DNA from 3 places in the Kribbella sp. NPDC006257 genome. Region 3 is predicted to be linked to each of the others. Evidence: riboswitches for the same ligand, from Rfam matches in the RefSeq annotation. Region 3 holds a riboswitch; each other region holds the start of a gene.
The links. Region 3 has a riboswitch for cyclic di-AMP ahead of ABZ004_RS36820 (hypothetical protein). Riboswitches for the same ligand answer to the same signal wherever they lie in the genome.

Region 1 (9,601 bases), on a different contig from region 3:
GCAGCAGGAAGCCGCCGAACAGGAGCGTGTAAGCGTTGATCACCCACTGCAGGTTGTCGGCGGAGAAGTTCAGATCGGCCTGAATGTGCGGCAACGCGACGTTCACGATCGTCACGTCCAGCACCACGATGAATTGCGCTAGGGCCAGCACCGCGAGGGTCGCCCAGGGACTACGTCGCATCTCCAACCTCACAGGGGAGTCGTTGTCTACGTTGTATGTATACGGTGTATGCGTACTTCGTACACCGTAGGTCTACGCTGTACACTTGTCAACGTGGCGACGATCAGCAAGGAGACCGCGAAGCGGCTCGACCCGGAGAAACTGGCGACCAGCGCACTGGCGCTGGCCGATGTCGAGGGGCTCGAGGCCGTCACGATCAGACGGCTGGCCCAGCAGCACGAGGTCACCCCGATGGCGCTCTACCGGCACTTCAGCGACAAGGAGGAGCTGCTGGCCGCGATCGGCGACCGGATGCTGGCCGACATCGACCTGCCGGCACCCAACGACGACCGCTGGGACCGCCAGCTGCAGGCGATCTTCACCAATTTCGTCGCCGCGCTCCGCCCGCATCCGAAGGTCGCGCAGCTGGCGATGTTCCGCATCCTGAGGTGCGAGGCGAGCCTGGAGATGTCCGAGCGGGCGATGGAACTGCTCACCGAGGCGGGGTTCGGCGTGGACGACGCGGCCGAGGTCGGCCGGCAGTCGATCTGCGCGCTGATCACCCTGGTCACGATGGAGCCGGGCGCGAACGAGGTGACCGATCCGATCGCCCGCGAGGACGCCCTCCGGCAGAAGCGCGCGGCACTCGGCGCGCTCTCCCCGCGGCGCTACCCGCTGATCACCTCCGCCGCGGACACCCTGGTCTGCCCGTCCTCGACCGACCGGTACTACGAACTCGGCATCGAACTCGTCGTCGCCGGCATCCGCGGCGTCCTCCCCGACCGCCACCGGAAGGACGACACTTCGGCCGGTACCGAAGGGATCCGGGGTTAGCTTCAGGGCATGACCCAGGAAGCAGTTGCGGCGAGGTTCCGCGAGATCAACGGTGACCACCCGATGAGCGCCGAGGACGACGCCTATGTCAGCCGGCAGTTCCGGGTACTGACGGAGCTCTGTGCCGAACACGGTCGCGACGTGGACGACGTACGGGGCCTGATGCTGGCCGGCAAGCTCCCGATGCCCGGGTATCTGCGCTCGGACGGTGCCGAGATGGTGCCGGCGGATCTCTTCGCGCTGGCCGACCGGGTCGGCCTGGACGAGTTGCACGACTGGTTCGTCGCCCAGTGGCAGGACGTTGCTGATGGCAAGGACGAGTGGGAGGCCTACCTGAGCGGGCAGTACGTCTGCCTGCATTCGGTCACGCCGGCCACGATCCAGCGCAAGGACCAGCTGATCAAGGCGATCGACGCTGGGCCGGACCCGGCCGAACTCAAGCTCCTGGTCGATGAACTCGACGAGCTCGAACCCGGCTTCACCGGCTACGACCGGCTCCGCTTCAACGGCCCGGTCTCCCGCGACACCCACATCAGCGCCCTCAGAGCACGCCTCGCGGAGTGAATTGCGGTACGGCGTACGTAGTGTCGGGGCGGGTGTTGGACGGGCTGCGGGTCTAGGCTCCGGAGCGTTAGTGGCTCATCACACGGAGGTTTTCCAATGGCGGGAAAGTTCGAGCTGTACGAGGACAAGTCCGGCGGGTTCCGGTTCCGGCTGAAGGCCGGGAACGGCGAGATCATCGCGAGCAGCGAGAGCTACAAGACCAAGGCTGCCGCGGAGAACGGGATCGAGTCGGTCAAGAAGAACGCCGGCGACGCGACCGTCGACGACCAGACCTCCTGACGACACACCCCGAACGGCAGGACCTCCTGGTGGAGATCCTGCCGTTTCGCGTTGCGTCGGTCAGAGTCCGACCTCGTGGATGATCTCGCGGACCTCCACGCCGAGGCCCTCGATGGCGGCGTCCGGGATCTGCGCGGCCAGCTCGTAGGCGCGCTCCCGGCTCGCGACGTCGATCAGGTAGTACCCGGCGAGGAACTCCTTCGCCTCAAGGAACGGGCCGTCGGTGACAGCCGGTACGCCGTCGCGGACCTTGACGACGGCCGTCTTGGCCGGCTCGGCCAGCGCCGCCGTGCTGTGGAACTCGCCGGACTCCTTGGTCGCCGCCATGAACTTCTCGTGACCACTGAAGATCGCCTGCTGCTCCTGCTCGGTCAGCGCGGCCAGCACGTCAGGGTTGATGTTCAGGACCAGTAGGTATTTCACGATGTCTCCTTCAGGCTCGGCTCCCCCGATGGGAACCGCTCGTCATCAGTACGGAACCGGCTGAGCGTTCTTGACATGCTACGAACTCTGGTGGCCATCCATCGGCTTGTGGGACCGTGTGACCTCGAGCCGGTTGCTGGGGGGAACCGCAAACGGTTTGGGGGGTTCTATGCGTCGCGTTGTGCTGTCCGCTGTCGTCGCCATGATCGCGGCACTGCTGCTCGCGGTCGGGCAGGCCGGGCCTGCCCAGGCCGCACCGATCACTGTCACCACCACGGCGGATGTCGTGAACGGCGGCGACGGGGTGACCTCGCTGCGGGAGGCGATCACCACGGCCAACGCCGCGGGCGACGCGACCACGATCACCCTGACCGCGGCCGCGACGTACGGACTGGATCTGTGCGGTGACGACGACACGAATGCCGCTGGCGACCTGGACAGTACGTCGATGCAGCCGCTCACGATCAAGGGCAACGGGTCGACGATCGACCAGAACTGCGCGGGCGAGCGGGTGCTGAACACGCTCGACACCAATGGCTCGATCACCTTGCACGACGTGACCTTGACCGGTGGCGACAGCCTCTTCGGCGCAGCGCTGCAGCACGCGGGCGACGCGACTCTCGACGGCGCGACAGTGACCGGCAACGCGGGTGGCGCCGGCCGGGTGCTCGAGAGCTCGCTAGGCGGCGCGGTACTCAACCTGACTGGTTCCAACATCCACGACAACACCGGGACGGGCGTCGCCTTGTCACTGGGTCAGGTGCACATCGTCGACTCCTCTATTACTAACAACACCGGCCGGGGCGTGGGCCTGACCGACGGAGCTCTCTCTGTGAGCGGCTCGACGATCAGCGGTAACGGAGGTGACGGCGTACGGACCACTGGGCAGGGTTCGGGGCTGTTCACTCTTACCAACACGACAGTGGACAACAACGGTGGCACCGGAGTGATCTGCTCAGCTTGCGGCGACCTGACGGTGACCGGATCGACCGTCACCGGCAACCACGCTGGTGGCGGCAGTGGCGGGGGTATCCAGGTGCTGTTCGACCAGGACTCGCCCACTGATCAGCCAGTGGTGTCCGTGACCGAGTCGACGGTCTCCGGGAACTCCAGGACCGGCTCCGGCGGCGGGATCAATACAGCCATCATCGAGAACTCCAGTGGACCGCCTCCTGCGCAGATCGTCGTCACCCGATCGACCATCAGCAACAACAGCGCCACTGATCAGGGTGGTGGCATCTATGCAATCACCGGCGAGGTACGCGTCGACAACTCGACAGTCACAGGCAACAGTGCCACCAATGCGGGCGGTGGTGTCGGCACGCTGGCCCATGACATCTACCTACGGCATGCGACGGTCTCGGGTAATACAGCAGGTGGCGCCGGTCGCAACGTGGCCACTAGCGCCGGCCTGCACACCTTCGGCTCGATCGTGGCCGGTGGCACGGGCGCCAGCGACTGCAGCATCGGACTAGCGACCTCTTCTACTGGCTACAACCTCGACGGGGACGGCACCTGCGCACTGGCCGGACCTGGCGACCACAGCAACATCGGCAGCCCACAACTGGGCGCACTGGCTAGCAACGGCGGGTCGACTCAGACGATGCTGCCGCTTGCCGCATCGCCGGCCAACGGCGCAGTACCGGCTGCTGCTTGCACTGTCTTTACTGTCGACCAGCGAGGCATCACCCGGCCGCAGGGCGCCAACTGCGAAGCCGGGTCCGTAGAGGTAGCCGAAGTACCACCGACACCTGCCTGCACGAAGTCCGGTACTGCGGGGAGCGACCTGCTCATCGGTACGCCGGGCGCCGACGTACTGTGCGGTCTCGGCGGCGACGACCTCATCCTCGGACTGGGTGGCAACGACCTCCTGCTGGGCGGCAACGGCAAGGACATCCTGATCGGCGGCACCGGCCACAACACCCTCGACGGCGGCCCTGGCCAGGACCTCTGCCTCGGAGTCGGGGACACCAAGATCTCTTGCTGACGGTAGATTCCCGGACATGCTCAGCCTCGAGGATGTCCGGGAAGCCGCCCAGCGGATCGACGGAGTCGCCCACCGGACACCGGTGATCACGTCGCGAACTCTGAACGAGCGGGTCGGCGCCGAGGTGTTCCTCAAGGCCGAGAACCTGCAGCGGATCGGGGCGTTCAAATTCCGCGGCGCGTTCAACGCGATCAGCCGGTTGAGCCCGGAGCAACTGACGCGCGGCGTCGCGGCGTACTCGTCCGGGAACCATGCCCAGGCGGTCGCGCTGGCGGCGTCGATGGCGGGGACCACGGCCGTGATCCTGATGCCCGAGGACGCCCCGCCGACGAAGGTCGCGGCGACCAAGGGTTACGGCGCCGAAGTGATCACCTACGACCGCTACACCGGAGACCGTACGGCGCTCGCAACCGCGCTGGCCGAGGAGCGTGGCGTCGCGCTGATCCCGCCGTACGACCACTACGACGTGATGGCCGGCCAGGGCACGGTCGCACTCGAGCTGATCGAAGAGGTGGGGCAGCTCGGGGCATTGCTGGCCCCCGTGGGCGGTGGCGGCCTGATCGCGGGCTGCGCGACCGCCGCGGTCGAACTGTCGCCGGGGATCCGGGTGATCGGGGTCGAGCCGGAGGCGGGCAACGACACCGCCCTCTCGCTGGCGGCCGGCGAGCGGGTCGACAACGGCGTACCGCACACGATCGCCGACGGTCAGGCGATCCCGATCCCGGGCGAGCTCACCTTCGAGATCAACCGGCGGCTGCTGGCCGCGGTCGAGCTGGTCAGCGACGACGAGATCCGGGCCGCGATGAAGTTCGCCTTCGAGCGACTCAAGCTGGTACTCGAGCCGAGCGGCGCCTGCGCGCTGGCGGCGCTGCTCGCGGGCCGGATCGAGGACCTTCCGGACCGGGTCGGAGTCGTGCTTTCCGGCGGGAACGTCGGCCTGGAGCGCTTCCTCGAACTGCTCGGCTGAGGGCGCCCTCAGACCGCCCCGAACACTCACTGTGGTCGTTGTCACAGAGAGCAATCCCAGAAAGTGACCCACGTCACACGAATTTGCTACGCGACCGCCTGAGACACGCTCAGACACGCTCAGGACTCCTGGTGTTCACCAGCGATCCCTGAGCCGTCAGAGAGCCATTTGAGGCCTTTCCAGAGGGTCTCTCTGGATCTGAGGGTTTGCGTCGTGATCGTTCTGTTATACAGTCGTCGGCGGTTCGACAAATGAGACGAACTGCAGGTGTGTCAACGCCGAGTCCTGCCAGGCGCACCTGTTCCCCTCGAACAACCATGGCAGGAGTGGGGGACCCAGGAGGTTGGGGTCCGACCGTGAGTGGTCGGGTCCCTGGGGTGAAGTCCGCGGGAGCGGACCGGGCTATCGACTCTCAGCCCGAACCCGACAGCTAACTCCGCAGGCGTCGGGAGACAACCATGCCCGTCACCGTCCGACGGACAGCGCTGCCTGCTGTCCACAGCGAGTCCAGTACCCGGCCCACCGGTCGCATGCTGGCCAAGCACCGCAAGTCCACCAAGTCCGCGGCCGCCCCTCGTGCCGCAGCCGCCGTCCTTTCGGTCGGCCTCGCCGTCAGTGGCGGAGCGATCCTCACTGTCGCCGGTCCCAGCAGCACCACCACCGCCTCGGCCACCACCAAGACCACCTCGGCCGCGTGGGCCCGGGGTAACCTGCCGATCGCCAAGAAGCCGCTGCTTCGCTACGCGGACGCCGGTTCGGCCGTCCGTTACGTGCAGCGCTCCCTGGACGTCCCGGCCGGTGGTTGGTACGGCTCCGCCACTCGTACGGCGGTCGCCAAGTTCCAGCGCCGGGTGGGCCTGCCCCGCACCGGCACCATGACGTACAACACCTGGCGTTCGCTGCTCTACGCCGCGAGCCACGGTCTGCTGCACGGCGGTACCGGTAGCAGCTCGACCTTCCAGGCGCGCGTCCTCAAGGAAGCAGCCAAGCTCAAGGGCACCCCGTACCGCTACGGCGGCACGACCACCCGCGGCCTGGACTGCTCCGGCTACACCGGCCTCGTCTACAAGCGGGCCGGCAAGAAGCTGCCCCGCACGTCGCGGCAGCAGTACAGCGCCACCAAGCACCTGAGCCGCAAGGCTGCGAAGCCGGGCGACCTGGTGTTCTTCAAGAGCGGTGGCGGCAGCGTGTACCACGTCGGCATCTACGCCGGCGGCAACATGCTGTGGCAGGCCTCGAAGCCGGGCCGGCCCGTCGCCAAGTCGAAGATCTGGAGCAGCAACGTGGCCTTCGGCCGCGCCTGATCCGACTGTCCTGCCTGGGCAGGACAGGAAGCCGTCAGCGAGACCGATTCCCCCCATCGGTCGCTGACTCTGAAACCGGTCGCGAGCCGCCGCCCCCACCCCTCCGGCGGCACGCGACCGGTTTCGCTTGTTTTCAAGGCCTTTTCAGTCGTCCAGCAATCCCGCGTCGTGGGCGAGGATCGCGACCTGGACGCGGTTGGTGGCATCGAGCTTCACCAGCACCCGCGAGACATGGGCCTTCACAGTCGCCTCGCTCATGAACAGCTGCTTGCCGATGTCCGCGTTGGACAATCCCTTGGCGACCGCGGCCAGGACTTCCCTCTCCCGATCGGTCAGCGTGGTCAGCCGACCCTGCGCCACCCGCCGCCGATCGGTCCGCTGGTCCGCCGCGAAGTGCCCGATCAACCGCTTGGTCACCGCCGGCGACAACATCGCGTCCCCGGCCGCGACCACGCGAATCGCCTGCACCAGCTCACGCGGTGGCGTGTCCTTCAACAGGAACCCACTCGCCCCGGCCTGCAGCGCCCGGAACACATAGTCATCGAGATCGAACGTGGTCAGTACGACGACCTTCGGCGGATCCGGCAGCGCCTGCACAGCCCGGGTCGCAGCGAGCCCGTCCAGCCGCGGCATCCGGATGTCCATCAGCACCACGTCCGGGCGATGCTCGCGCACCATCGCGGCCGCGTCGGCGCCGTCCTCGGCCTCCGCGACCACCTCGAGGTCGTCGGCCGACTCGAGGATCATCTTCAGTCCGGCCCGGACCAGCGCCTCGTCGTCCACGATCAGCAGCCGCGTCATCCTTCTCCTTCGTCGATGTCGCCCGGACGGCCGAGCCGGCCCGGATCCTTCTCGCTCCACGGCAACCAGGCCTCGACCCGCCAGCCACCCTCGGCGGTCGGCCCGGCCGAGATGCTTCCGCCGGACAGACTGACCCGCTCACGGAGCCCGACCAGGCCCGCGCCCGATCCGGGCAGCAGCGAATCGGCCGCGACCGGCCGGACGTTGGTCACCCGGACCGTCACCCCGGTCCCGGGCGCGCCCTTCACGAAGACTTCGGTCGACACCCCGCGAGCGTGCTTGTGCACATTGGTCAGCGCCTCCTGGACGATCCGGTAGACCGTCCGGCCGACCGAGGCCGGCACGTCGTCCGGCAGCTCCAGGTCGCTTTGCACGTTCACCCCGGCTGCTCGCGACGCCTCCACCAGGCGGGCCAGATCGACTGCCCGTGGTACCGGAGCCAGGTCCGCACCAGCCGCGCTCAGATCAGTTCGCAGTACGCCGAGAACTTCGCGCAGGTCCTCCATCGCCTGGCGGGCGGTCTCCCGGATCAGGCCGGCCGAGCTCTCCACCTTCTCGGGGCCGACCGCCGGGTTCACCTCCAGCCCACCGGCATGCAGGGCGATCAGCGAGACCTTGTGGGCCAGGACGTCGTGCATCTCCTGCGCGATCCGGGCCCGTTCGCCCAGCCGGGCCTGGTCCGCCCGGAGCTCGCGCTCGGCCTCGGCCCGCTCGGCCCGGTCCCGCAGCGACACCATCAGGTCGCGCCGGGCGCCGATGTAGGCGCCGATCGCGACCCAGGTCCCGATCAGGAACGGGCCGGTGAAGATGAGGACCCACAGGTCGCTCGGCTGATTCCAGTAGGAGCTCAGGACATACCCGGCGTACGCCGCAAGGCTGAGGACGGCCAGCGCCAGGTCGCGGCGGCGGATCGCGAGGGTGAGCAGCGCGAGGCCCATCGGGACGAAGATCTGGCCACCCAGCAGCGCCAGGATTGCGACGACGGTGACCGTGACCGGGAACCGCCGGCGCCACCACAGCGCGAGCGAGGCGACGATTCCGAGCCCGAGGACGACCCAGTCCCGCAGCTGCCAGCCCGCCCGGCCCGAGGCCGCCTGGGCGAGGATCGTGATCAGGCTGAAGCCGATGTACATCAGGTCGCGGATGCGTGGCGCACGCTGGACGAACCAGGCGTACCAGCGCCGCAACCGTTGCATTCCGTCAGCCTAGTCGCGCTGCGTACAGGTCCACGTCAGCCTTTGGGTGCTGCCCGTCTCCCCCATCAGGTGGGGGTCGGTAGGGGGTCGTCAACGACTTTCGTAGGGGGCTGGTCGAGACGCACGGTCGATGTGGCGAGGGGGTCCCGGACGGAAGAGTTGCCCCCATGATCACCGTCGAGAACCTCAGCAAGCGCTACGGCAACAGCACGGCCGTGCAGGATGTGTCTTTCACCGTCGAGCCAGGCAGCATCACCGGCTTTCTCGGCCCGAACGGGGCCGGCAAGTCCACCACGCTGCGGATGCTGACGGGACTCACGCCGCCGACCTCCGGCCGCGCGACCATCGCCGGCAAGCGGTACGCCGACTTGCCGAACCCGGGCCGGGTCGTCGGGGTCATGCTCGACGCCGCCGCCCAGCACCCGGGTCGCACCGGCCGGGAGACGCTGCAGCTCAACGCGAGCCTGCTCGGCGTACCGAAGAGCCGTGCGGACGAGATGCTCGAGGCCGTCGGGCTCACCCCGGCCGCGAAGCGTCGCGTCGGCCAGTACTCGCTGGGCATGCGGCAGCGGCTCGGCATTGCGGCCGCGCTGCTCGGCGACCCCGCCGTACTGATCCTCGACGAGCCTGCCAACGGGATGGACCCGGAGGGCATCCGGTGGATGCGCGGCCTACTGCAGGACTTCGCGAGCCGCGGCGGCACGGTGATCCTGTCCAGCCACCTGCTGGGCGAGGTGCAGGCGACCGTGGACCGGCTGGTCGTCATCGGCGGCGGCCGGATCGTCGCCAACGGCTCGCTGGAGGAGTTGCTCGCCGGGAGCGGCACGCTGGTTCGCGGCCTCGACCCGATCGCGCTGAACCAGGCGCTGACCGCCGCCGGGCTCAACCTCGAACCGCTGCAGGACGGCGCGCTCCGCGTCGACGGCACCGCCGAGCAGGTCGGCCGCGCGGCCGCCGCTGCCGGCCAGATCCTGCTCGAACTGCGTGAGAGCGACGGCGCCGGCCTGGAGGAGCTCTTCTTCCAGCTGACCAGCCCGACCGCCGTAGCCGCCTGACCACCTCGAAACTTCTGGAGCTCATCACCAT
Region 2 (9,601 bases), on a different contig from region 3:
TCGGCATGACTTCCCGGGTCGAGGTCGCTATCGAGACAGCGCTACGGCGCCTTGGATAACTGCGGGTTCCCTGCTGGCCGCCCTTCCGGTTCTGTTCGAGAACCGCTCTTGTCCACCCGTCTGGCCTCGGCTTCTCGGTTGCAGAGTCGCGGATCCCTTCGGCAGGACGGCAAAGTCCTTCACCAGTGCACTCGCCTTCGCACCGGGCTGTTTCCTCGCGTCGGTGCAGGCAGCCGGTGCGGACTGATCGCCCGGCTGAGAGGAATCCGGTGGCGGCTGGTGCGAGACCTTGACTTGGTCGCGGGCCGACCCCATCGTCGCGTGGGTCAGACGAATCACCTCCAGGAAGCTGGTGGACCGCCCATGAGAACTTTGACGAGGACACTGATCGCCGCACCGGTCGCGATGGTGATGGTCGCCCTGGCTGCGACTTCGGCAACGGCACAGTTGTCCGAACCACCGGCGCCGATCACGTCGTACGCCGGAGATCCTGGCAGGCTGGGCGATCCAGCGAGCTGGCGCACCCCTGAGTTCAACCGGGATGTCGGCCTGGTCTCGATCGGAGCGGAGTACGCCTACGCGGCCGGCTATGCCGGAGCCGGGATGTCCGTCGGCGTCGTCGACTCGGGCGTCTTCGCCGGGCACGTGCGAGAGCACGGCAGCCTCGCGACGAATTACGCGGTCGGGGACCGTTACTTCTCGGTGCCGGCACAAGGCGGCGACACCGGCCTCACACCAGGGTTCTACGACCCGGCGTACAACGACACGCACGGCACCCACGTCACCGGCACCATCGGCGCGAGCCGAGACGGTGTCGGTGAGACGACGCCCGCCGGTCCCGAGGCCAACATGCACGGCGTCGCGTTCAACAGCGACGTATACACGGGTAACACGCACAAAACCGACGGCGTCTTCTACGGCCTGCTCCCGGCCGACGCCACCGAGGCGCAGACCCCCGACAACGCCTACATCCAGAACGTCTACCGAGCTGTGAACACCGCGGCGACCACTGACGGCAAGCCGATCAGGCTCATCACGAGCAGCTGGGGCAGTGCGCCCCCGACCGAGAACTACAACACGTACGACGCTCCGCCCGGCGGACCGGCGACCTTCGGCCTGAACACGGCGTGGCGGCACTGGTCGCTGCCGGACGGTCTCGTGGACGCGAACGGCAAGACGGTGCGCTGGATGAACGGCGCCATCGAGGTCGCGCGTACCGGCACCATCATCCAGTTCACCGCCGGAAACGCCGGTGCCATCAACCCGACGCCGCGGGGCGCGGCGCCGTACTTCCTGCCCGACCTGGAAGGGCGCTGGTACACGACGTCCGGAATCAATCCCAACATCGGGCGTACGTTCAACGCCGACGGCTCGGTGCTCGTCCCGGGGCAGCAGGAGTTCAACCAGTGCGGTGTCGCGAAGTGGTCCTGCGTCACTGCTCCGAGCAGGCTGATCAACAGCACCACCGTGCAGCTCGTCGATGGTGTGCCGCAGCCTCGGTACCAGGCCTTCTCGGGTACGTCGATGGCTGGTCCGCACTCCGCGGCGGCGCTGGCCCTGATCATGCAGCGCATCCCCTACCTGACCAACGAGCAGGCGCTGTACACGATGTTCACCACCGGGCGGCAGAACAACACGATCAGCGATGCCACAGGTGTCGCGGTGCCGAATCCCACGCGTGGCCAGATCGTGCAGGTTCCGGACCGGCGCAACGGCTGGGGCACTGTGAGCCTGCGCGAGGCATTCAGGGGTCCGGGGCAGCTGCTCGGTCCGTTCAACGTCGACACAAAGGGGTTCAGCGATGTCTGGTCGAACGACATCTCCGACGTCGCCATCCAGTCACGGCGGCTGGAAGATGAAGCCGAAGACGCCGCCTGGGAGGCGACCAAAGCCGCCAAGGGATGGACCAACGGACTGCCGCCCGGCGCGAGCGACGTCGACAAGTCGGACTTCGCCATCGGTACCCGCCGCGAGCAGGCACGCGAGGCGCGCGTCTACGTCGGCAGTCTCAGCAAGAAAGGCGCGGGGACGTTGTTCCTCACCGGCAATGACAGCTGGCAAGGTAGGAGCACCGTGCGCGGCGGCAAACTCTCGGTCGTCGGCTCGCACGCAAGCGCGATCGACGTTGCCGGCGGAACGCTCGGCGGGAGCGGCACCGTGATCGGCGGCATCGACGTGGCCCGCGGTGTGCTGCAGCCCGGTCTCACAGCGAAGGAAGCCGCACGCATCACCGACGTACCCGTCACCCCAGGCAACGTCCTGACCACCGGCGGGGATGTGCGCATCGCCAGAGCGGGTCGCCTGGCCGTGACCGTCAGGGACGACAGCGACTACACGAGCGTCGCCGCCGCCGGCGATCTGGTGCTGGCCGGAGAACTGGATATTGACGTGCAGGGATCGCTGACCCGAGGCACCGTGCTGACGCTCATGAAGGGAAGGTCGGTCTCGGGCACGTTGCACAAGCTGCCTGAACGGCGCGTCGTGAACGCGGGCGGCTACTTGTTCAGGGTGTCGTACCGGAACAACAGCGTGACCCTGACCGTCATCGGCGCAGTTCCGCCCGGGCGATAGCTCGAGAAAACTCCGTTGCCCGGCGTACCGGCGTACTGGCAGTGCGATCGGTTTGGACCGCGACGGGCGACGGACTTACTCGGTTGAGGTTGGGGTTGGAACTGGCGGGAGATTGCGGCTGTCTGTAGACGGATGAATACGGTGTGAAATCGGCTGTTCGAAATGCGGCGTAAATTCTGCGCAAAGCTCAGAACAGACTGTTACGAAAGGACCGTTGCGTTCTCCGGATATCGGTGTCGCGCGACGGACAGTAATTCCGTGAGCGGCACCGATCCGTCGCAATTGTCACGCTCTGTCAAGAGAGCCTCCCGATTGTCGCGGTGCGTAATCACGATGGATTCCGTTACCGGTTTGAGACCTCGTTGTGACTGTGCATATAGTCACCGGCGCCTGGCTGGATCTGGGGACCGGGCAGGCGAGCAACGGAACACACTCCGCCGACTCGCAACGCCGAGTTCCGCCCTCCGGGTCGGTGGCCCCTCCCACATCGCATTCGAGGGCGGAAGTGGGGAACCCAAGGTTTCCGGACCGGCTGTGGCGCCTGCGTGCGCTGCGGCCGCTCCTTGGGGCGAAGTCGCACCCGCGACCGGGCAAATCTTCCTGCCCGAGCCCGACAGCTAACCTCACAGGCGTGCAGGAAGGACTGTCCCCATGGGGGATGCTTTCTCCCGTCGGCATGCACAACATCGCGCTGCCGTTCCCTCCGATAAATTGCAAGAACCGGCCGCAAAGGCCGGCCGCCGGGTACTGATCCCGCTCATCGCGGGCATCTCATTGCTCCTCACTACAGCCGGGATCGGCGTGGCGGCGCTGAACTCGGACAGCAGTCCGGCTCCGGTCAGCCTCACAGCCACCGCCGACGCCTACGTGAGCACCACTTCCGCCACCCAGCGGCATGGTTGGTCCTCTCGGTTGGTCGCGAAGATGAACGAGTCGACCAGCCTCATCCGCTACACCGTGCCCGCCGTGGCGGATGGCTACGAACGCAAGGCCACTCTGGTACTGACCCGGCTCACCACCAGCAACCCGGCCGAGATCGCGGTGTCGAAGGCGCCGGGCGGCTGGACCGAGGCCGTCACCTACTCAACCGCTCCGAAGCCCGGTACGCCGTTTGTCAGCGCGCCGGATGACGGCAAGTCGGCGCAGTTGCGAATCGACGTTTCGAAGGGCATCACCGAGGCCGGCGAGCTGAACCTGGCGGTGACGCAACCGGTTGGTGCCGGCGCCACCATCTTCGGTTCGCGCGAGTCCGGTACGAAGCAGACGAAGCTGGAGATCAGCTACGTTCCTGAAGGTACGACCGGCCCAGAGCCGTCGACACCTACTTCGGCCCCGACCTCAGCCCCCACCTCGGCGCCGACGACGGTCAAGCCGACGCAGTCGCCCACGGCGACGCCGACGACCAGTACGCCGACCGCTCCGTCACCGACGCCCACCGCGACGGCCTCGCCCACCACGACGTCTTCTCCGCCGACGACCGGCCTCAAGCCGTCGTGGAGCTCGACGAGTTCGAGCCGGCTGACGTTCCAGGACGAGTTCAATGCCACGGCAGTCGACACGACCAAGTGGGAGCGCGGCTGGTTCAAGGAAGGCATCTCGGACGGTGTCAACAGCGACAACCTCCAGTGCTACGACACCAAACAGGTCACCGAGTCCGGCGGGTACCTCAATCTGGCTCTCGCGCAGCGCCAGGCGACCTGCCGAGGTGGCACCAAGCAGTACGTGTCCGGTCTGGTGAACACCCGCAAGTCGTTCAACCAGCGGCTCGGCTCGTTCGAGGCAAGGGTGTGCCTGCCTGACGGCAACGGCGACGGCAAGGTCGACGGTTTCCCGGCCTGGTGGACGAACGGACCGTCCTCGGTGCCGTGGCCGGACCATGGCGAGATCGACATCCTGGAAGGCATTGGCGGCGGCACCAAGGCTTCGCTGCACTATGTCAACCCGGTCTACCACGGCGGTACGTACTCATCCACGCCGCTGGCCGGCTGCCACAACTTCGGCTCGCAGTGGACAAGCAGTGGAGTCACGTTCTACTACGACGGCAAGCCGATGTGGACGCACGCCTTCGCCGGCACGCTCCCCCAGTTCCTCATCTTCAACTACGCGGTCCGCCAGCACACGGGCGAAGCAATCACCCCCGGCACCGCAGTCCGAGTCGACTGGGTCCGAGTGTGGGCATGATGCAAGAGCTGAGTTCCTGAGATAGCAACACCGCGCGGGTGCATTCCTAAGTCTCAACACAGGAATGCACCCGCTAGGTGAAGTCCACGGCAGGGAACAGGTCTGGGCGCCGCCTGTCACTAGACCGGGAACCTGAGAGGGTGGCCGCAAGCCTTGACCGCAACAGCCAGCACGGACGGCCGCCGCTCCGCTGGCCCGGCTCCTCTCTCGCCCGTGTCGCTCCCCGGAAACCTTTCGTCAGCCAATGGGAGGCGAACTGTCTTGGGGGGTGAAGTCGAGGTCTGCAACCGACGGGGAACCCTCAGCATCCCAAACGCGGGCATAAGCTCCTGCAACGAGCGGCCAGATCTGTTGCAGGCCGTCTTCGACCGTCTCGATCTCGGCGGCTAGGTCTCCCGAGACAACGAACTCGTGTGGGATGACGCGACCGGCTGCATCCTTACGCCCCAACGGATCGGGAAAACGCAGCGCGACCTTCCCGGCAGCACGACGCCACGTCGTCGGCTCGTCCTCGAGATCCGCGAAGCTGCGTTCGTAGTCCAGTAGTGGGTCCGCCTGCCCTCCGCTGAGGAGGAACCTGAACCCCCAGGAGCGCCCTCGAGTAGCCCAAATGAGGCTCTCGGACAGGTCCTGAGGGCTCACTTGAGACTCCTGATGAACAGCTTCTCCTTGACGCCCTGTTCCAAATCCAATTTGAACTGGGTGAGCGTCGCGGTAAGGAAGTCATGGTGCTTCCGGGCCTGGGCATTGATATCCCTGAGTTGCGCCCCGCCCATCCTGGCGGCCGCAATCAGCGCAGGGACCGCAGCCTTGCCCGCGAGAGGGCCGACTATCGGCAACTTCGCCACCAGTTTCTCGATACCGAGACCCTTCCCAGCCATCAGGGCCGCAGCCATGGTCTCGGCACCGTCAGCCAGGGTGTCCAGAACCCTTCTCGGGATTTCCATCCGTTCGTTCCACTGAACTCGGCGCTCTAGGGGAAGCATTGAGGCCACCGGAAGGATGAGGTCGAGTCCGACCCGTTGAGTCACATCAATCTCCACCAACTCGGGGCCGGTCGAGGAGAGCTCGAACTTGGCCGAGGAGAGCAGCATGAAGTCCTCGCCCACCGATAGCGCGTCAGGCGTGTCCACGAGGTCTTTGAGCGTCGAGCGCAGGCCGTCGAGGTGATCGGCAGCCTTCCCGATGACGAGGTCGCGGAACGAATAGATGTCCCAGTCCGGGAAGAGGTCCGCCTTGGAGAGCGCAACGATCCAGATCCGCGGGAACTCGACCAGACGGTCCTCGTCGCTCAGGAGGTCATCCTTGAGCCGCAGCACGCCTTGGCGGAAGTTCGTGAGAAGCGACCGAAGGTACCGCTCCTCCTCGCCCTTGTAGTCCAGCAACTTCTGGCCGTCAACCAACAAGAGTGCGACGTCGGAGCATAGCAACGACCGGAACGTGTCGATCCGCCGATTGGCCTCTTCATCGCTGCTCGGCGACTCCTCGAACCACTCCCCCGGGTAGTCGTGCCATGCGAGTCGCAGGGCGTCGAAAGGCCGCTTGTTCGCCTCGGGGTTGTCGCCGCCCTTGAGCTTCACCGTGAATGAGTAGGTGGTGGCCGCGAATCGAGTGGGCGCCGGCGCCTTCGCGCGGTCCCTCATGCCAAGGAAGTTCTGGTAGAGCCGGTTGCCTTGGCCGGTGTCATCTGCGACAAGGTCCCAGAGGTCGTTCGAATACGAACCCTCCTGGGTCGGACCGAAGAAGGAGGAAACAAGCACCGTCTTCCCGGAGCCGCTCTCCCCGAAAACGGCGATGTGCTGCTCGCGGATCCTGGGATATTTCGCCATTGCGCGAACGTACCCCACCGGTGCAATCGACGGCGGCGGAAGGTCGTCGAGTTCGAGACCTCCGGTGGCCAGCCAGTCCAAGCGTGAACCCGGCTCATCTGGGCCTGCCGCGAGTACCCGTGAGGTCCCTTCAGCGATCATCCGCAGTTGCAGGGATTCTGCACGTCAGGCACGTCTTCTTTCGATGCCGAGCCGACTGACTCTACATCCGGGCCGAGAGCTGTTGCTTCCAGAATGGCTCTGCCTGCGACTCTACGAATCGAAGGACTTCGTGAGCGAGTGCTTGGTAGGTGGTGTGGGGCTGTAGTTTTGCCGTGCCGGGCTCGTAGTTGCGCGGTCCGAAGACGAACCAATGGTCGCCGTGGGGAAAGGCCGTCGTACCAAGGCGCGGGCGGGGCGCGGGGATGTCCTGGGCGGTCACCTTGTTGGGGGGCTTGTGTTCGCCCCAGGAAGTCGTGAAACCGTCAGGGCCGCACTCAGCGATCTCGACGACGAAGCTTCCGCCGGCTGAGAAGAACTGGAAGCTGATCAGGCAGATCTGGGTGTCCGAACGGCGACGCAAGTGCGGTAAGGATCCGGTGAATCCCTGAGGACGCAGGTGGTGTGCGATCGCGTCCTTCAAGGCGCCGTTCATTGCCTCGCGGGGAGTCATCTCCTGCACTTTCAGGAGGTTCGGTTGAAGGTGATGAAGAGGCCGTTGGCGTCGATTGTCACGGTGCGGCCGTCGCTGACGATGCCCTTGATCGGGCCGATCTTCTTGCCTGGTAGAGGATTCGTGACGGCTCCCGAGCCTAGGTCGACGGCGATCAGTCCGTCGTCGAAGGTGTTCGCCAAGAGGCTGTTGCCCAGGACTTCGGATGCCCCATGCCTCAGGGGCGAGGCGGTTGCGGAGATCTGCGTTCGCCAGCGTTCGGTGCCGTCGGTGAGGCTGCGGGCGACCAGGTCAGAGGTCTTCGGCCTCTCGCCCTTCTCGTAAGAGAGAAGGAGGCCGCCGGCCACCTTGAAGTAGTCGATGAGCCAGTAGCCGAACTGGTCCTTGAAGTCGTGCTTCCACAGTTGCTTGCCGGTCCGATCGATACCGGTCAGCCAGGTCTCGTTAACCAGGGTCTTGCCTTGGTAGGACGAGCGGCGGGAGATCACTGCCGCGACGTCCTTGCCGGTGCCCACGACATTACTGATCCAGCCTCGATCATCGGGTCCGCGGTAGGTCCAGGTCGGCGTACCGTCTGAAGTCGAGCGCGCCACGATTGCACCTCGATCCCTGACCGGCGGCTCCGACTTGTGGTCAGGATCGAGTTTCCGCGAGCGGGCGTCGTCATCCAGGTCGGTGGGGAGTCGGCTCAGCAGGAGTTGGTCTTGCAGTACATGCACAGAATCGGCCTGGTCCAGGCCCGCGACGCGTTTGTTCCAGTTGACTTTGCCTGACCGGGCGTCGATGCGGGCCAACCGCACGTCATGATCCGAGTCCTTGCGCCCATCGGATGGGCGGACGACGAAGAGCGCATCCCCGGACGCCGCTGAGGCGAAGGTCCAGCGCGAATCAGTGTCGCTGTCCTTGCCGACCTTGGTGCACCACGCGAGATCGCCGTTGCTGGTCTCCACGGCCGTGATCCGTGGCGCCGTGTCCCTGGGCATGCGCGTCAACACCAAACGGCCGGCCAGGTCCCCATCGCCGGCGCCGGTGCTCTCCTGGCGGCGTCCCCACACCGGTTTGCCGGTCTCCCCGTCCACCTGCACGATGGCAGCCGCCGTACCCGACCCGAGAAGGCCGCCGTCGCCCACCTTGAATCGGACGTCCCCGTCGTTCGAGTTGGCCAGAGTCGCGACAGCCGTGCCCGTTTGATGGGGTAAGACGACGGCATTTCGTGCTGCCCCAAGCGGCGCCACGGGGTGCTGGGCGACCTCCAGGAGATTCCGGAGGTTCTCCCGAGACCCTTCGTAGAAGTCGTCGACCTTGACCTGGTCCAGGGGCACCGTATGAACCCTCGCCAGCTTTGCGACCGGAACCTTCTCGAAGCTCGCCGAGCACCGCCCTTCCCACCAGGGCCGGACGATCAGAACTCCGGCCGCGATCACCGCGACGCCGGTGACGATGGCGATAGCCCGCCGGTTCATTGAGATCTCCGTTCAAAGGTAGGGATCAGCCCTGCTGCTTGAGCAATATCACTCGGTCATCGACCTTGACGTCCAACTCGGCGTCGAGCCCGTCGCCGGGTCCGGCCGGGTGTACCAGCCGGCCATCGAGACGCACACGGCGACCAGCCAGATGCCGACCGCGACGGTTGGTGCCCCGCTCCAGTCGATCTGCTCGATCCCCGGAGAGACTGGGGACGAATCCGGCTTGATGACAATGATCAGGACGGTGACCGCGAACCCGGCACAACTAGCTGCCAGGGCAGCGACCGTTGCCGGAGACACCAGACAGACAAGAGCCAGCAGGAGATAGGTGCGGAACAGCCAGGGACCCGCACTGCCCATCGGAGAGCTGGTGTCGGCGGCGGACAAGATGTCGAGCAGGCTGATACCGCTGTAGATCTGCGGCGGCTTCACAAGACCGTCGTTCCAGGTGGTCAGCCATGGTGTCGCGAGCAGAACCAGCAGGGCGAGAGATGCGGCAAAGCACATCAGGCGGAAGTCTCGCCACTTCTGGTTGGCATCGCGCATTGAAAGCCTCGTTCCCCAAGTCGTTGTCATGGGCATCCTTGCAGACCTGCGGCCGACAGGGCGGCGGCAAGCCGTTTCCTGCAGGAAGCTGCAACAGCTGAAGAATTGGGGTCAGTCGACCCACCATAAATGCGAACCGGTCCAGCGGTGTGCCGATGGACATGAGGTATGTGGTGGGAAAGGGCTCGCCGTTCGGTGGTGAGCGTGGGGGGGGGAAAGGTCAGCCGGAGACCTCATGTCCGTCGGTACGGGGTCAGGTGGAGAAGTCGATCGGGTGACCTTGCCGCGCACCGGTCGACCATTCGCTCGTGCGGAGGCAACGAGAGGCGACGGCGAAGGGGGTTGCGTGGGCGGTT
Region 3 (9,601 bases):
GCCGTCGTCGGGGTGACGGGATGTGCGCAGGCGGAGCCATTGGCCGCACCAGGGACCACCGGACCGTCCAACACGGGCGGTCTGGTGTTGTCCACGGGGTTCTCCGACGCCAGCCAGCTGGGCCGCTCGGCGCCGACCGGGATCCGGACCAGCTTCGGGCCGGTCGTCACCTCGGCCGGACAGAACCTGGTCGGCGTGGTGCGGCTGGCGGCCGGCGAGCAGCACTCGCTGGCCCTGGGCCACGACGGGCGGGTGCTGGCCTGGGGGGCCAACGACGACGGGCAACTGGGCAACGGCAGTCGTGGGCCCTCGGCCACCCCCGCGTATGTGCGGGCGCCGGACGGCGCACCCGGGCAGTTGACCGGCGTCACCGACATCGCGGCCGACTCGAACACTTCCGTTGCCCTGCGCAAGGACGGCACCGTGGTGGTCTGGGGCCGGGACAATTCCGGCCAGCGCGGCAATGCCGACATCACTCCGGATCCGCTCACCCCCAGCGTCGTGCTGAACCCTTCCGGGACCGGCCCGCTGACCGGCGTACGGGCGATCTCGGTCGATGGTGGCAGTGAGCTGGCGCTGACCGATCAGGGGACCGTGCTGGGCTGGGGAGACAACACGTACGGCCAGCTCGGGTCGTCGGCTCCGGCCGTGGCGAAGCTGCCGGTGGCCATCACCGGAGCAGGGCGAGCGCCGCTGACCGGCGTACGGGCGATCGCCATCGGTGGGCAGCATTCCGTTGCCCTGCTGGGCGATGGGCGCGTCGTCGCCTGGGGACGCAACGAGGTCAACCAGCTCGGCGACGGGACCACCACCGGGCGGAACATCCCGCGCGAGGTGCTGGTCGCGCCGGGTAAACCACTGATGGGCGCGACCGAGATCTCGTCGGCGGAGAAGCACACGCTGGCGTTGCTGAAGGACGGCACCGTGGTCGGCTGGGGCCGCAACAACGGCGGTCAGCTCGGCGACGGCACCTTGAAGACACGGGCGTTCGCGACCCAGGTCCGCGGCCGCGGCAAGGACCCGAAACTCGTCGGCGTGCAGCATGTGGTGGCCGGCGAGGGGTACAGCGTCGCGGTGCTGACGAACGGCACGATCATGACCTGGGGCGCCAACGGGCGTGGCCAGCTGGCCACCGGCGACCGGTCCGACCGGAGCAAGCCCGGGCCGGTCACCGTCGAGAACGGCGTACCGCCGCCGAGCTGGGTGACCGCGATCGGCGCCGGCCGCCGGCACCTGCTGATCGCCTTGCGGTAAAGACTCCGATCGGCTTCTGGTGAAGGCCTGATCGGCTTGTGGTGAAGGCCTGATCGGCTTGTGGTAAAGGCTATTTGGCCTTCTTCGGGACGGCCGGCGGCTTCAGCGGCAGGGAGTCCAGCACCTTGCGGAGGATCTTGACCGAGGGGTCCTCCGGCGCGAGCAGGGTCTCGCCGACGGTGCCGAACTCGGTCTCGTTCCAGTAGACGAGTGCCTTCACCTCGGGGTACGGCTTCAGCTGGGCCGGGATGGCCCCGAAGATCGCGCTCCGCTTGGTCTCGCCCAGCTTGCGGTCGACACCCCACTCGCCGAGCATGATCGGCTTGCCGGGATGCTTCGTGGTCGCCCAGGTGTAGAAGCCCGGCCACTTCGGGAAGTCCTCGGCGGTCCGGTTGACGGCCCGGCCGATGCCACTGCCCCAGACCGGGTTCTCGCTGAAGATGTACGGATCCTCGGCGATCCAGTCGACCACGTCGTCACCGGGGTACAGGTCCTCGAACCAGGGCTGCGAGCCCCAGTGCGGCGTACCCATGTAGTTCATCACGTAGATCGCGTTGGTCACGCCGTTGGACCGCATCCGCTCGACCACGTGCCGGTACATGCCGGCGAAGTCCTTGGCGGTCATCCCGGAGCCCGCCTTCGGAACAACTTCCTCCTCGGGCTCGTGGTGGATCACCAGGAAGAACTTCTCCGGGAAGGTCGACTTCAGGTAGCTGGCCTCGGCGTCGATGGCCCCGTCGACGACCTTGTCGCCGGCCGCCACCTCGGCCCAGGTCCGGCCCATCTCGGGCTTCCAGTTGAGCAGCAGCATCCGCTTCTTGCCTGGTTCGCGGGCGCGCTTGATCATGTTGGAGCTCGGGAACAGGCCCGGGCTGGAGTTGTAGTAGTGCGCGATGTCGACGGGCTGACCGATCACCTGCTCGAAGTCGGGCAGTGCCTCGTCCCAGGTCTCGTTGCCGATCGGGTTCGCCGCCGCGCCGAACCAGACGCCGCATTTGGGGACCAGGAGGTCGGTCACGCCGCAGCCGGGCGTGGGAGTCGGCGTACCAGGCGTGCCTGGGGTTCCGGGCGTTCCCGGTGTTCCTGGGGTGCCGGGTGTGCCAGGGGTTCCCGGCGTACCGGGGGTGCCTGGTGGGCCCGACGGGGTCGCGGTGGGCACGATTGCGCCACTTTCTGACTTGCCATCGTCGTCGGACACCAGGGCGGTGCTGACCAGACCGACAGCGATCGCTCCGGCGGTCACCGCGGCTGTCATCAGCCAGCGGTTCCAGCCTCGCCCCCTGCTCGGCTCGTTCATCACTGCATGCTACTGCCCGCTACGCAGAATCAGCGCGATTGACGTGGTAACCGGTGTCCCGCGGGGCGAGAGGGGGCGGGTCGCCCCGCGGGATCCGGTTCTCCACGGTGCCTGAACCCTTGGGGGAAGGGTTCTAGCACCTCCCGGACCGCCGGCCCCTCGGGGGTTGGGCCGGCTCCCGGTTCCCAGGCCTCGGCCCGGGGGTTCGTGGGGGTGCCGGAGCAGGGTCCGGCACCCCTGCGAGGGCTAGTTCAGGCGGCGGGCCAGGGGGCCGTTGTCCAGCACCTGCTGGGCGGTGGACCTGGCTGCGCTCGACGAGTCCAGCCTGGTCAGGCCGACCGGGTCGAACTTCGTCTCGTTCCAGTACACGAGCGCCTTGAGCGCCGGCAGCTTCGCCAGTCCCTCGTCGACCGTGTTCAGGATGTCCGCCTTCGTCTTGCCGAAGGTGAGCTGCTCGTTGACGCCCCACTCGCCCAGCATGATCGGCTTACCCGGGTGCTTCGTCGTCGCCCAGGTGTAGAAGCCCGGCCAGTTCGGGTAGGTGTAGGTGTCCTTGCGGTTGACCGCGTTGGCGAAGTCGGTCCACCAGTCCTTGGAGTTCCCGAAGATGTACGGGTCCTCCGCGATCCAGTCGACGACGTCGTCACCGGGGTAGAGATCGGCGAACCAGGACTGCGAGCCCCAGTGCGGCGTACCCATGTAGTTCATCACGAAGACCGCGTTGGTGACGCCGTTGGCCTTCAGCCGCAGAGCCACGTGCCGGTACATCGCCCGATAGTCCTTGGCCGTCATCCCCGACCCGGCGGCCGGCCTGACCTCGTCCTCCGGCTCGTGGTGGATCCCGAGGAAGAACTTCTCCGGGAAGGTCGTCTTCAGGTACTTGGCCTCGGCATCGATCGCCGCGTCCACTGCCGGGTCACCGGCCGCCACCTGGGCCCAGGTACGGCCCATCTCCGGCTTCCAGTTCAGCAGCAGGATCCGCTTCTTGCCGGGTTCACGGGCGCGCTTGATCATGTCCGCGCTCGGGAACACCTTCGGGCTGGAGTTGTAGTAGTGCGCGATGTCGACCGTGCGGCCGATCGTGGACTCGAACGCCGGCAGGGCGGCATCCCACGACTCGCTGCCCAGCGGGTTCGCGGCGGCCCCGAACCAGGCGCCGCAGGACGGCACCAGCAGGGCGGAGACCGAACAGCCCGGACCGGCGGTGGGGGTGGAGGTCGGCGTGGACGTCGGCGCCGTGGTGGGCTTCGTCGGAGCCGTGGTCGGCTGCGTCGGCGCGGTCGTCGGCTTCGTCGGGACACCCGTCGGGGTAGTGGTCGGTTTGGTCGGCAGCTTCGTCGGCGCGACGGTGGGCATGGACGGCGTCGGGCCGTCACTGTCGCGCAGGTAGCTGATCTCCAGCTTCGACTCGCTGCGGCCGGACTCACGCGAACCGAAGACGGCGTAGTTGCTGCCTTCGGGCTGAGCCAGGACCAGGTTCAGTACGCCGGCCTCGGTCACCGCGGCCGACACGTCGATCCGCAGCTCCGCCGACTTGCCGTCGTCGGCCACGGTCGCGATCGGCGTACCAGCGGCCTTCGGTGCGGTCGCGTAGCTGACACTCTCGGCCCAGCCACCCGGCCCGGTGGCGGCCATGATGGTGCCCGGAGTGCCGGGGGTCAGCCGGTGCAGTACCAGCGTCGCCTTGCGGTTGATCCCTGCGGCGACGGGGGGCACGGTGTACCGCAGCAGGATCGATGCCTCACTCTTCCTCGCCACCAGCCGCGACGACCAGCCATGACGCTGGGTGCTCGACTTGCTGGAGACGTAGGCGTCGGCGTTGGCCGACAACTCGACGGGGTCCGGGAGCTTGGTCGGCTTGTTGAGCGCCGCTACGCCCAGCCCGGTGGTACCCAGCAGGATCGCGATCGCTGCGACGATCGGGATCAGTGTTCTCCGGCCTGCTTTGGCGACCGGTTCATTCAGTACGTCGGAGGGAACGGCAGCACGATGTCGTGCATACCTACGGGAGATTTCATCCCGCATGGGGGCAGTCCTTCCTGCACGCCTGTGAGGTTAGCTGTCGGGCTCGGATCGGAAGTATTACCCGGCCGTTCTCACGGCTTCGCCCCAAGGACCTGTCCGGATGTTTCACGTCCGGTCGGTCCGGGAACCTGTGGGTCCCCCACTTCTGCCCTCTATTGCTGGGTGGTAGTTGATCGTCGGCCCGGAGGGCGGAACTCGGCGTTGCAGGTCGACGACTTGGCGGTACCCGGCCAACCCCAGCCGGGCCAGGCGCGTTGACCTTAGCCAGAAGTTCACGACCGGCTCAAGACCACTGGTTCCGGCCTTAACCTGCACGATCCGTGACGAAAACACGGAGCGTAGTATCACAGCTGGATAACAAGCCGAATCGTTACGTAACGTAGAAGAAGTCTGGCTATCCGGACACATTTCGCAGTAATTCGATCTGAATCTGGGGTGTGATTTGAACGAACTCTTTACTCAACGAGAGCGGCCCACCCAGAGCTGAAACGCTTGTTTTGCAGGTATTTCAAGCGAATGATTCAGCGTTTTCCGCGCCGGTGACCGGCGGCCAGCTTGTCGATGATGCTGCCGGTGGTGGCGACCGCCGCGGCTATTTGCGCTCTGTCACGGTCGTTCTCCTGCTCGGACACCGACTGGCTCTCCGGGTCCTTCAGAATGGCCGCCAAGGTGTCCAGGAAGGCCCCCCGCTCTTCGCAGAGGGTGACCAGGCCCAGCTTGCCCATCCGGCGGGAGAACTCCTGCTGATGCTGGTCCACGTGCTCGCCCAACGCAGGGTCACGGGGCACCACCAGCGGCTTGCGGCCCTGTCTGCGGACCTCGAGCATGGTGGCCGGTCCGCCGTGCGTGACGACCGCGGTCGCTCGGCGCATCAGGGCCTGCAATTCGTCGTACGGGACGATGGTGACGCCTTCGGCGCGGCGTGGGGCGGCGGTGTCACCGACCTGCGCGAGGGCTCTCAGCGACTCGTTGCCGGGCTGCTCGAGGAAGTCATCCAGCCAGCCGACCAGGCGGTCGAAATGGTGGTGGTCGGTGCCGAGGATGACCAGGACATCCAGATCGCTCACAGCAGCCTCCCGACGACAGTCGACCCGGCGTACAGGTCCTTCTGTTCTTCCCACTGGACCAGCATCCGGGTCGTGAACGGGCGGCAGAGCTTGGCGGTCAGCGTGGCGTGGTCGATCCGGTCGAAGACCTCGATGTAGACGGTCGGGACCCTTTGCAGGCGGGCCAGCACGAAGAACGGCAGCGCGACGCCGGCCCCGGTGGTGACGACGACGTCCGGACGCTCCTTGACCATCACCCGGACCGCCAGCAGCGTGTTGCGGATCAGGTTCTTGATGTTGCGGGTGGTCGGGTAGTAGGCGAAGTAGGTCCGCTCCCCCGACAGCTTCGACAGGCCGTCCTCGGTCGGGAAAGTCACCCACGCCGTGTCCCGCTGCGACCACCAGGGCTTCAGCGTCATCAGCTGTTCCAGGTGCCCGCCACTGGAACAGACCATCAGTACCCGGAGCTGGCTGTCCGGCTCGGTCGCGCTCACCGGGCCTCGTTCACCATGCCGGCCCCGACGGTGCGGTTGGTCGCCTCGTCGATCAGCACGAAGCCACCGGTCGACCGGTTCCGTTTGTACTCGTCGACGAGCAGCGGCTGGGTCGTGCGCAGCCGGACCCGGCCGATGTCGTTCAGGCCCAGGTGGTCGGCCGCCATGTCGCGGTGCAGCGAGTTGATGTCCAGCCGGTACTGCAGATCCTTCACCATCGCGCGCGCCGACCGGGTGGTGTGCTTGATCGCGAGCTTCTGGCCGGGCCGCAGCGGGGCGTCGTCCATCCAGCAGATCATCGCGTCGATGTCCTGGGTGACGGCCGGTGCGTTGTTCACCCGGCAGATCATGTCACCCCGGGAGACGTCGATCTCGTCGGTCAGCCGGATCGTCACCGACATCGACGGGAACGCCTCGTCGATCTCGCCGTCGGCGGTCTCGATCGAGCGGATCGTGCTGGTGAAACCGGACGGCAGCACCATCACTTCGTCGCCGGGCTTGAGGATGCCGCCCGCCACCTGGCCGGCGTACCCGCGGTAGTCGCGGTGCAGGTCGGACTGCGGGCGGATCACGTACTGCACCGGGAAGCGGACGTCGATCAGGTTCCGGTCGCTGGCGACGTGCACGTTCTCCAAGTGGTGCAGGAGGCTCGGCCCTTCGTACCAGCTCATGTTCGTCGAGCGGGTGACGATGTTGTCGCCGGCCAGTGCGGAGACCGGGATGATGGTCAGGTCGCCGACGTCGAGCTTGGCGGCGAACTGGGTGAACTCGGCGCGGATCTCCTCGAAGACGTCCTCGGAGTAGTCGACCAGGTCCATCTTGTTCACGCACAGCACCAGGTGCGGGACGTGCAGAAGCGTTGCCAGGAAGGCGTGCCGGCGACTTTGCTCCAGCAGGCCCTTCCGGGCGTCGACCAGGATCAGCGCGAGGTCGGCGGTGGACGCACCGGTCACCATGTTGCGGGTGTACTGGATGTGGCCGGGCGTGTCGGCGACGATGAACTTGCGCCGCGGGGTGGCGAAGTACCGGTAGGCGACGTCGATCGTGATGCCCTGCTCGCGTTCGGCCCGCAGGCCGTCGGTCAGCAGCGCCAGGTTCACGTAGTCGTCACCGCGGTCGCGGCTGGCGCGCTCGACCGACTCGATCTGGTCGGTGAAGACCGACTTGGTGTCGTAGAGCAGCCGCCCGATCAGCGTGCTCTTGCCGTCGTCGACGGATCCGGCCGTGGCCAGTCTGAGGATGTCCACGATCAGAAGTACCCTTCCCGCTTGCGGTCTTCCATCGCGGCCTCGCTGAACTTGTCGTCGCCACGAGTGGCGCCGCGCTCGGTGATCCGGGTGCTGGCGACCTCGTCGATGACCTTGGCGACGGTGTCCGCGTCCGACTTCACCGCGGCCGTCAGCGACGCGTCGCCGACCGTGCGGTAGCGGACCATCGCGGTGAAGGTCTGCTCGCCGTCCTTCGGCCGGCAGAACTCGTTCGCCGCGTAGAGCATCCCGTTGCGGTCGAAGACTGTCCGCTCGTGCGCGTAGTAGATCGACGGCAGCTCGAGCTGCTCCTGCTCGATGTACTGCCAGATGTCCAGCTCGGTCCAGTTCGACAGCGGGAAGACCCGGATGCTCTCGCCCAGGTGGATCCGGCCGTTGTAGAGGTTCCACAGCTCGGGCCGCTGATTCTTCGGGTCCCACTGGCCGAACTCGTCGCGGAACGAGTAGACCCGCTCCTTGGCCCGGGCCTTGTCCTCGTCGCGGCGGGCGCCGCCGAAGACCGCAGTGAACTGGTGCTTCTCCAGCGCCTCGAGCAGTACCGGTGTCTGGATCCGGTTCCGGGTGCCGTCCGGCGGGGCCTGCACGAAGCCGCGATCCAGTGCTTCCTGGACGCTGGCCACGACGAGCTGTACGCCGACCTCGGCGACCCGGCGGTCGCGGAACTCCAGTACTTCGGGGAAGTTGTGCCCGGTGTCGACGTGCATCACCGAGAACGGGATGCGGGCCGGGTGGAACGCCTTCTGGGCGAGCCGGAGCATCACGATCGAGTCCTTGCCGCCGGAGAACAGCAGCACCGGGCGCTCGAACTCGGCGGCGACCTCACGGAAGATGTAGATCGCTTCGGACTCCAGGGTCTCCAGTTGGGTCAACTGGTAGTTCCGGCTCACGAGGCTCTCACTTCCGCTTCTGGTTGCTGGCTGGCAATGGCAGCCAGCAGCTTGGCAGAAATCTCTGGCCGACACACAACCAGCTCAGGCAGCTTCGGGCTGGGCTGGTTGTAGAGCAGGGGTGATCCGTCGATCCGGCTGCAGAACAGTCCGGCCGCCTGAGCGACCGCGACCGGCGCAGCTGAGTCCCACTCGTATTGGCCGCCGGCGTGGACATAGGCGTCCACCTCGCCACGGAGTACGGCGGTGGCCTTGACTCCGGCTGAACCCATCGGGACCAGCTCGGCACCGAGCTCGGTCGCCAGGTACTCGACCAGGGCCGGCGGGCGGCTCCGGCTGACGGCGATCCGCAGCGGACCGTCCGGACGCGGTGGCAGCAGGCGTGGATCGACGGTGTCGTGCACGATCTGGTGGGCCGGTAGTGCGACGGCACCGGCCGCGAGCTCACCACGCTCCCAGAGCGCGACGTGGACGGCCCAGTCGGATCGGTCGCCTTCGCCGTACTCCCGGGTGCCGTCCAGTGGGTCGATGATCCAGACCCGGTCGGCCGAGAGCCGCTCGGTGGTGTCCGCCGACTCCTCACTCAGTACTGCGTCGTCCGGCCGCCGCTCGGTCAGTCCGCCGATCAGCAGGTCGTTCGCCAGTTCATCACCGCGGGCGCCCAGCTCCCGTCCCGACAGCGCTGTGACGCGCAGCTCGAGCAGCAGCTTTCCCGCGGCGGCGGCTAGTTCTACGGCGAGTTCGCCGTCTTCCCTGGTCGCCATTCGGTCCCCCTTCGTCATGTCCCCAGCGCCCGCGCAGACCTCGCCGCGGACCTTCCCCCCTGCTCCAGGCGCCCTAGTAGGCGCCGGAGCCCTTCACTACAGCCCGCACGGTCTTCCACAGGATCAGCAGATCCAGCGTCATCGACCAGTTGTCCACATACCGCAGGTCGAGCAGCACCGAGTCGTCCCAGGACAGGTCACTGCGTCCACTCACCTGCCAGAGTCCGGTCAGCCCAGGCTTGACCAACATCCGCCGGGTGTCGTCGGCGGCGTACATCGCCACCTCCTGCTCCAGCGGAGGCCGCGGGCCGACCAGGGACATCTCGCCGCGCAGCACGTTGATCAGCTGCGGCAGCTCGTCCAGGGAGTAGCGCCTCAGGTACGCGCCGACCTTGGTGACCCGGGGGTCGACCCTGAGCTTGAAGAGGACCGCGTTGCCGTCGCTGTCCGGCTCCAGAGCGGCCTGCTGCTTCTCGGCACCGGCGACCATCGTGCGGAACTTCAGCATCGTGAACATCTCGTTGCCGCGACCGACCCGAGGCTGCTTGAACAACACCGGTCCGCGG

Region 1: linked by a shared signal. The riboswitch ahead of ABZ004_RS19025 (NlpC/P60 family protein) and the one ahead of ABZ004_RS36820 (hypothetical protein) in region 3 are both predicted to bind cyclic di-AMP.
Region 2: linked by a shared signal. The riboswitch ahead of ABZ004_RS18890 (family 16 glycosylhydrolase) and the one ahead of ABZ004_RS36820 (hypothetical protein) in region 3 are both predicted to bind cyclic di-AMP.

What each region holds. Positions count from the first base shown of each region.
Region 1 covers NZ_JBEXSJ010000014.1:115,884-125,484, forward strand. Annotated here, with positions in the region: gene ABZ004_RS18990 (DHA2 family efflux MFS transporter permease subunit) at 1-181, opposite strand, end outside; gene ABZ004_RS18995 (TetR/AcrR family transcriptional regulator C-terminal domain-containing protein) at 275-994, shown strand; gene ABZ004_RS19000 (DUF6058 family natural product biosynthesis protein) at 1,004-1,558, shown strand; gene ABZ004_RS19005 (YegP family protein) at 1,655-1,837, shown strand; gene ABZ004_RS19010 (YciI family protein) at 1,898-2,260, opposite strand; gene ABZ004_RS19015 (right-handed parallel beta-helix repeat-containing protein) at 2,430-4,247, shown strand; gene ABZ004_RS19020 (pyridoxal-phosphate dependent enzyme) at 4,264-5,214, shown strand; cyclic di-AMP (ydaO/yuaA leader) riboswitch at 5,481-5,673, shown strand; gene ABZ004_RS19025 (NlpC/P60 family protein) at 5,673-6,518, shown strand; gene ABZ004_RS19030 (response regulator transcription factor) at 6,663-7,319, opposite strand; gene ABZ004_RS19035 (histidine kinase) at 7,316-8,515, opposite strand; gene ABZ004_RS19040 (ABC transporter ATP-binding protein) at 8,683-9,570, shown strand; gene ABZ004_RS19045 (ABC transporter permease) at 9,600-9,601, shown strand, end outside.
Region 2 covers NZ_JBEXSJ010000014.1:94,221-103,821, forward strand. Annotated here, with positions in the region: gene ABZ004_RS18885 (S8 family serine peptidase) at 364-2,571, shown strand; cyclic di-AMP (ydaO/yuaA leader) riboswitch at 3,047-3,217, shown strand; gene ABZ004_RS18890 (family 16 glycosylhydrolase) at 3,283-4,752, shown strand; gene ABZ004_RS18895 (hypothetical protein) at 4,990-5,394, opposite strand; gene ABZ004_RS18900 (hypothetical protein) at 5,391-6,662, opposite strand; gene ABZ004_RS18905 (DUF4304 domain-containing protein) at 6,784-7,233, opposite strand; gene ABZ004_RS18910 (PQQ-binding-like beta-propeller repeat protein) at 7,245-8,696, opposite strand; gene ABZ004_RS18915 (hypothetical protein) at 8,745-9,245, opposite strand.
Region 3 covers NZ_JBEXSJ010000048.1:41,372-50,972, reverse strand. Annotated here, with positions in the region: gene ABZ004_RS36830 (hypothetical protein) at 1-1,254, shown strand, start outside; gene ABZ004_RS36825 (hypothetical protein) at 1,325-2,551, opposite strand; gene ABZ004_RS36820 (hypothetical protein) at 2,798-4,576, opposite strand; cyclic di-AMP (ydaO/yuaA leader) riboswitch at 4,582-4,785, opposite strand; gene ABZ004_RS36815 (glycosyltransferase) at 5,098-5,643, opposite strand; gene pssD (PssD/Cps14F family polysaccharide biosynthesis glycosyltransferase) at 5,640-6,116, opposite strand; gene cysN (sulfate adenylyltransferase subunit CysN) at 6,113-7,366, opposite strand; gene cysD (sulfate adenylyltransferase subunit CysD) at 7,366-8,271, opposite strand; gene ABZ004_RS36795 (3'(2'),5'-bisphosphate nucleotidase CysQ) at 8,268-9,035, opposite strand; gene ABZ004_RS36790 (sugar transferase) at 9,109-9,601, opposite strand, start outside.